One region of the Ensifer adhaerens genome, then DNA from elsewhere that is predicted to be linked to it. Evidence: predicted binding sites of a transcription regulator. Region 1 holds the regulator's gene; the other holds the start of a gene.

Region 1 (3,409 bases):
CCCCGTACCGGAAAGCCGGCATTGTTATTGCCTTCCGGACACCGCGTCGGTCTCGACGACTGAAAACACCTCCGACGTCTGCGAGATGAAGGTGATCGACATCACCGAGGAAGCGCCGACCGAGCGCCGTTTCGAGAAGATCGCCTATTCCTCGGAGATCTACCCGATCGAATACGTGCCGAATTTCCACGAACTGGAATATGCGGTGCCCGTCGCCCACGGCAAGGAAGCGGTAAAGGCGGTGCGCAAGCTGATGCTGGAGAAGCACCCGACCTGCATCTACCCGATCGAGTACCGCTTCACCGCCGGCGACACCGGCTGGATCAGCCCCTTCTTCGAGCAGGACTCGATCACGCTCTCGGTCTCGGGCGAGCCGGGAACCGACTACTGGGATTATCTGAAGGACGTCGACACGATCCTCAGGCAGTACGGGTCACGGCCGCACTGGGGCAAGCTGCACTTCCTCGGCGCCGAGGATGTGACCGCGCTCTATCCCCGCGCAGGCGATTTCCGGGCGCTGCGGGCCAAGGTCGATCCGGAAGGCCGTTTCCTTAACGATCACCTGCACCAGCTCTTCGGATAGGGACTGCGCCTGAAGCTGCGCCCATCCTTCTGCCCAAACAAAAACGCCGCGCGAAATTCGCGCGGCGTTTTCTTGAAACTCTGATCCGTTGGATCAGGCGGACGGTGCGTCGCCGTTCTCTGCGGCCACGACCTTCGGTCCGCCCTTGGACACACCGACCATGGCCGGACGCAGAACGCGGTCACCGATGGTGTAGCCGGCCTGAACGACCTGCAGCACGGTGTTGTTCGGCACGTCCGCATTCGGAATCTCGAACATGGCCTGATGGAAGTTCGGGTCGAACTTCTGGCCTTCCGGCTCCAGCTTCTTGACGCCATGACGCTCAAGCGCCGAAAGCATCGAACGCTCGGTCATTTCCACGCCTTCGATCAGCGCGGTGAGACCAGCTTCGGCGGTTTCCCTGGCCTCTGCCGGAATGGCGTCGAGCGCCCGGCGAAGGTTGTCCGAAACAGCGAGCATGTCGCGGGCAAAGCCGGCGACGGAGTAGGACTTCGCATCCTTCACGTCGCGCTCGGTCCTGCGGCGCAGATTGTCCATCTCGGCGGCAAGCCGAAGGTACTTGTCACGCAGCTCGGTGTTCTCGGCCTTGGCGAGCTCCAACGGATCAGGCTCGGCAACCGGCGCAGCTTGAGCAGCGTCGGCAACGTCCGGCGCAGCGTCGTATACCTCGTCGGTGGCCTCGGGTCCGTGCTTGTTCGTATCGTCGGTCATGACGTTCTCCGCAGTGTCGTCTCTATCGTCCTTCGCATTTCCGCGTCGCAAGCGCGAGCCTGCGTCTCAGCAAAAATGCCCAGTGACTGGATTTGAAGCCGATATCGAGGTTTGGGGCCGAAAAATCAAGGGTTCAATCGTGCGCGCGACCAAAAGCGCGCCTTTAACGGGAAAGCCGCGACATCAGTTGCGCGGTATAGTCGACCATCGGCACGATGCGGGAATAGTTGAGCCGCGTCGGACCGATGACGCCGACCGCGCCGACGATGCGATCTTCGCCATCGCGATAGGGCGCGACGATCAGCGAGGAGCCCGAGAGCGAGAAGAGCTTGTTTTCAGAGCCGATGAAGATCCGCACACCCGGCCCGCTCTCGGCAAGATCGAGCAGCTCGATCATGCTGTCCTTCTTTTCGAGGTCGTCGAAAAGCATGCGGAGCCGATCGATGTCCTCGGCCCCTTCCAGTCCCTCGAGCAGATTGGCACGGCCGCGCACGATCAACCGCGCCGGCTTTTCGTCGCCCTCATTGCCCGACCAGATGGCGAGACCGCGCTCGACGAGATCCTGAGACAGCGCATCGAGTTCACCGCGTACCGTCTGCTTTACGTTTTCGAGCTGCGTTCGCACTTCGGCGATCGTCTGGCCGGCGAGATGCGCGTTCAGGAAGTTTGCCGCTTCGGTTAGCTGCGAACTGGTGACGCCTGCCGGCAGCTCGATGATGCGGTTTTCCACCTGGTCGTGCTCGCCGACGAGAACGGCAAGCGCTTTGGTCGGCGCCAGGCGAATGAACTCAACATGCTTCAGCACGGGATCGGCCTTGGCGGTGATGACGAGGCCCGCCCCGCGCGACATGCCCGACAACATCTGGCTCGCCTCAGCCATCAATGCGTCCACCGGCTGGGCGTGGTCGCCGCGCCGGACCTGGCGATCGATCGACGCCCGATCCTCGATCGAGAGATTGCCGACCTGCATGAAGGCGTCGACGAAGAAACGCAGGCCCGTCTGGGTCGGCAGACGACCGGCGCTGACATGCGGCGAATAGATGAGACCGAGATCTTCGAGATCGCTCATCACATTGCGAACGGAAGCGGGAGAGAGCGCCATGGGCAGAAGCCGCGACAGATTGCGCGAGCCGAGCGGCTCGCCGCTCGTCAGATAGGTCTCCACGATGCGACGGAAGATTTCGCCCGAGCGCTCGTCCAGCGCGGCTGCGATTTCCTTAGCTCCGGGATTGCGCAGTACCATGTCACTCCACATTTGCAGGCACATCCTGCCGTGGCCGGAATATAGTGTTCCTGCCGCCTGATGGCAAAAGGGAAAAAACGCCCCTTCGCCCGACTATCCACCGGTTCCCTTTACCTCTGCCATGCTCTAGAAGGCTGACGAGATACGATAGGAGTTGACGATGCGGCCATCCGGCAGAAAAACAGATCAAATGCGCAAGGTTTCTTTCGAGCGCAATTTTTCCAAGCACGCGGAAGGCTCCTGTCTGGTGCGGTTCGGCGACACGCATGTGCTGTGCACCGCCAGCCTTGAGGAAAAAGTCCCGGCCTGGCTGCGCAACGGCGGCAAGGGCTGGGTAACGGCGGAATACGGCATGCTGCCGCGCGCCACCGGCGAGCGCATGCGTCGCGAAGCATCGAGCGGCAAGCAGAGCGGCCGCACCCAGGAAATTCAGCGACTGATCGGCCGGTCCCTGCGCGCGGTCGTCGACCTGCCGGCGCTCGGCGAACGTCAGATTTCGATCGACTGCGACGTCATCCAGGCCGATGGCGGCACGCGCACGGCCTCGATCACCGGCGCTTGGGTCGCGCTCTACGATTGCCTGAAATGGATGGAAGCGCGCAACATGGTCAAGGTCGAGAAGGTCCTGAAGGACCATGTCGCCGCCATCTCCTGCGGCATCTTCGCCAACCAGTCGGTGATCGACCTCGACTACCTCGAAGATTCCGCTGCCGAGACCGATGCCAACTTCGTCATGACCGGCTCCGGCGGTATCGTCGAGATCCAGGGCACGGCCGAAGGCAAGCCTTTCTCGGAAGAGGAATTCGCAAGCCTGATGGGTCTGGCAAAGAACGGCATTGCCGAACTGGTCGCGCTGCAGAAGCAGGCGATCG
Region 2 (3,409 bases), on a different replicon from region 1:
TCGTAATCCGACGATGTTTCTTCGATTTGAGCGCGGATCTGGGTGATACGGCCATCAATGTCGTGCTTGGCGCCGACACCGTCGATGATCGTCGTATTCTCCTTCTCGATCGCGACCTTCTTTGCCCGACCGAGCATGTCGAGGGTGACGTTTTCGAGCTTGATGCCGACGTCGTCGGAGACTACCGTTCCACCAGTCAGAATGGCGATATCTTCCAGCATCGCCTTGCGCCGGTCGCCGAAGCCGGGTGCCTTGACCGCAGCGACTTTGAGGCCGCCCCTCAGCTTATTGACAACCAGTGTGGCGAGCGCTTCGCCTTCCACGTCCTCAGCGATGATGAGCAGCGGCTTGCTGGACTGAATCACCGCTTCGAGCACCGGCAGCATCGCCTGGAGGTTGGAGAGCTTCTTTTCGTGAATGAGGATATAAGGATCATCAAATTCGGTCCGCATCTTGTCGGCATTCGTGACGAAGTACGGGCTAAGATACCCGCGGTCGAACTGCATGCCTTCCACGACCTCTAGCTCGGTCTCGGCCGTCTTGGCTTCTTCGACGGTAATGACGCCTTCATTGCCGACCTTTTCCATCGCTTCTGCGAGATAACGGCCGATTTCCTCGTCGCCGTTTGCCGAGATCGTCCCGACCTGCGCAATCTCCGCATTATTGGAAATCTTGCGGGCATTGGCCTTCAATTCTTTCACGATCGCATCAACAGCAAGATCAATGCCTCGCTTCAGATCCATCGGGTTCATGCCGGATGCGACCGCCTTGGCACCTTCCTTGACAATGGCCTGAGCAAGGACGGTCGCCGTGGTCGTCCCGTCGCCCGCTAGATCATTGGTTTTGGAGGCGACTTCGCGCAACATCTGCGCGCCCATATTTTCGAACTTGTCTTCGAGCTCGATTTCCTTGGCGACCGAGACACCGTCCTTGGTGATGCGCGGGGCGCCAAACGACTTGTCGATCACAACATTACGCCCCTTGGGGCCGAGCGTGACCTTTACGGCGTTCGCAAGCACATCGACCCCACGCAGCATGCGTTCCCGGGCGTCGAGGTTAAACTTGACTTCTTTCGCAGCCATTTCTGTAACTCCTTAATAGGCAGCTATCTGACTGATGGACATAGAGTGGATCGGCTCAGGCGGCCTGTTTTCGCGCAGCTTGGGCTTCGATGATCCCCAGGACGTCGCTCTCCTTCATGATGAGCAAATCTTCCCCGTTGATCTTGATTTCGGTGCCGGACCATTTGCCGAACAGAATGCGATCGCCTGCCTTGACGTCGAGTGCCTGGATCTGGCCCGCTTCATTGCGCGCTCCCGCGCCAACGGCAACGACTTCGCCTTCCTGCGGTTTTTCTTTCGCCGTGTCTGGGATGATGATCCCACCCCTGGTCTTCTCTTCCGAGTCGACCCGGCGGACGAGAATGCGATCATGCAGCGGTCGGAAAGACATGTCTTCCTCCATGGACAAACAGGTGTGACGTTGTTCCCATCATCGGACCGGTTGACCAGTCGAGACGGGTGCAAGACCTCACTTGAGCATCTTGCGCGAAATCATCTGGTTTCGCGATTTTTCAGTTTCAAGAGGGCGCTTGCAAAAAATTAGCACTCTTTCGAAGTGGCTGCTAAGCAGCTGTAAAGGAACAAGAATCCGTCCCATCCGTTGAGCATTAGAGGGTGGCTGCAGATGCCATCCGTCTCCTTGTTTCGAACGGAGTGCTCACATGCAAAACTCTTCGGATCTGGAACGCCAGTTAAATGGCTACGGTCTCACCACTGCACACATCCTTTATCGGATGCCGGATTTTGAATGCCTTTTGCAGACTTACATCTGGCAGGACTACGATATCGCTCCCGACTTTCCTGAAATGCGGAAATTCCTGGACTATTGGCAAGCGAATCTCGAAGGAGCACTTCATTCCGTTCGGTATTCCCATCGGGCGCTGATTGGTCCCAGTGAGTGGCGACGCGTGGATGGTGAGTTCATGCTGAATTGAGCGTCTGGCCAGGCAGTCAGTCTGGCTGCCAGCCGAAAAAGAGAAATTTTTCTTCTTGGGACTTGAAACCCAACTTTTGTTAAACCAAATCGCTTGCCGCCAGCCGCTAGAGTGAGGGCTGGACTTGCTGGAAGCGTCGCTTTCGGCGCTTTCATACCCATGTTGCTCAAGGAGGAGATGGCTATGACAACGACTCATGATTACGCGCCTCTTTTCCGTTCGACCGTAGGTTTCGACCGGGTTTTCAATCTGCTGGAAAACGCCCAGCGGGGGCGCTCTGTCAGCGACTGGCCGCCCTATGACATCGCCAAGACCGGTGCGGATAGCTACCGGATTTCGATTGCTGTCGCCGGTTTCACGCAAGACGATCTAGAGATCACATTTCAGTCTAACCTCCTCACCGCGCTGGGTAAGAAGCAGGATGCGTCTTCGGAGGGCTATCTGCACCGCGGGATCGCCGGGCGGCCGTTTGAGCACCGGTTCGAACTTGCTGACCACGTCAAAGTACGTGGGGCTAATTTGAACAATGGGCTTCTGGAAATTGATTTGGTGCGCGAGATCCCCGAGGAAATGAAGCCGCGAAGAATAACGATCCAAAGTGCTTCCACTCTCGGACAGGCGCAGGCTCGGAGGGAAATCGAGGCCCCGAATGCTGCGTGACCAATTTCGGGGTGCTGGGCGCCGGGTTAGCCGCGCCCAGCGAGCAATTCGGGTGGAAAGGAGCGAGCGATGAAATCCGATATGTTCCAACAGCCAGTTCGCATTCTTGTCGGTCTTGGGGTCCCGGTCGACGTCTGGTCGGTGATGGATGCCTATCGTCAGCTTGTTGACTGGCCAGCCTTTTCGAGAGATGCAGCTCACTGCATGGCGCTCAAGGCATGCCTTGCTGGTTTGCGGGGCGAAGTTGAACCAGAGACTGTCCGTGGGCTCTTTGTCGCCTTTGCCGAAAAACATCACATCCTTGCCTCAGCGATGAGCGTTCACCCTGGCATGGCATTCGTGCCAACGAGAGCCGCTGTTGGATCTGGACCTGGCCGTGTTGCATAGCAACTTTGTCGTCCGGCTCGGTCACTTAGGGAGGACCCCCATGCTTGACACCCAGCTGCTGTTGATGGCGCCGGTCGTGGTTCGTATGAAGGATGGAACGCGACGGGTCTTTGGTTCTGTTAATGATGTGCTCGAACTCCTCGAAGGTGAGCAGCTTGTTTACCGAGGTAGGAAATACGGCAGGGCAGTTCAGACATGCCGCCGAGCACTCAAACGGATTACGCCCGTTGCGATCGCGCGTGAGGCGTTCATTTATGCGTGCCGAGACGCGGGGATTTTAGCAGAAGGGAACGGATTGCACAGCAACGAACAACAATGGCCCGGGCGGTGGCCCTGACCGGCTTGTGATACGTCGTCGCGTGACAC

Evidence for each region. Region 1 encodes HrcA, which represses chaperone genes, less so after heat shock. Its sites were predicted from a motif close to GTTAGCACTCNCNNNNNGNGAGTGCTAAC; they were not measured.
Region 2: a site for HrcA is predicted at 1,601-1,629, ahead of groES (co-chaperone GroES). Genes of this name have one in related genera too.

The regions. Positions count from the first base shown of each region.
Region 1 is NZ_CP083349.1:9,480-12,888, reverse strand. It holds gene LAC81_RS00075 (D-arabinono-1,4-lactone oxidase) at 1-583, shown strand, start outside; gene grpE (nucleotide exchange factor GrpE) at 677-1,294, opposite strand; gene hrcA (heat-inducible transcriptional repressor HrcA) at 1,458-2,537, opposite strand; gene rph (ribonuclease PH) at 2,698-3,409, shown strand, end outside.
Region 2 is NZ_CP083351.1:240,515-243,923, forward strand. It holds gene groL (chaperonin GroEL) at 1-1,082, opposite strand, end outside; gene groES (co-chaperone GroES) at 1,138-1,452, opposite strand; gene LAC81_RS35830 (usg protein) at 1,724-1,996, shown strand; gene LAC81_RS35835 (Hsp20 family protein) at 2,180-2,656, shown strand; gene LAC81_RS35840 (DUF982 domain-containing protein) at 2,726-3,043, shown strand; gene LAC81_RS35845 (DUF982 domain-containing protein) at 3,084-3,380, shown strand.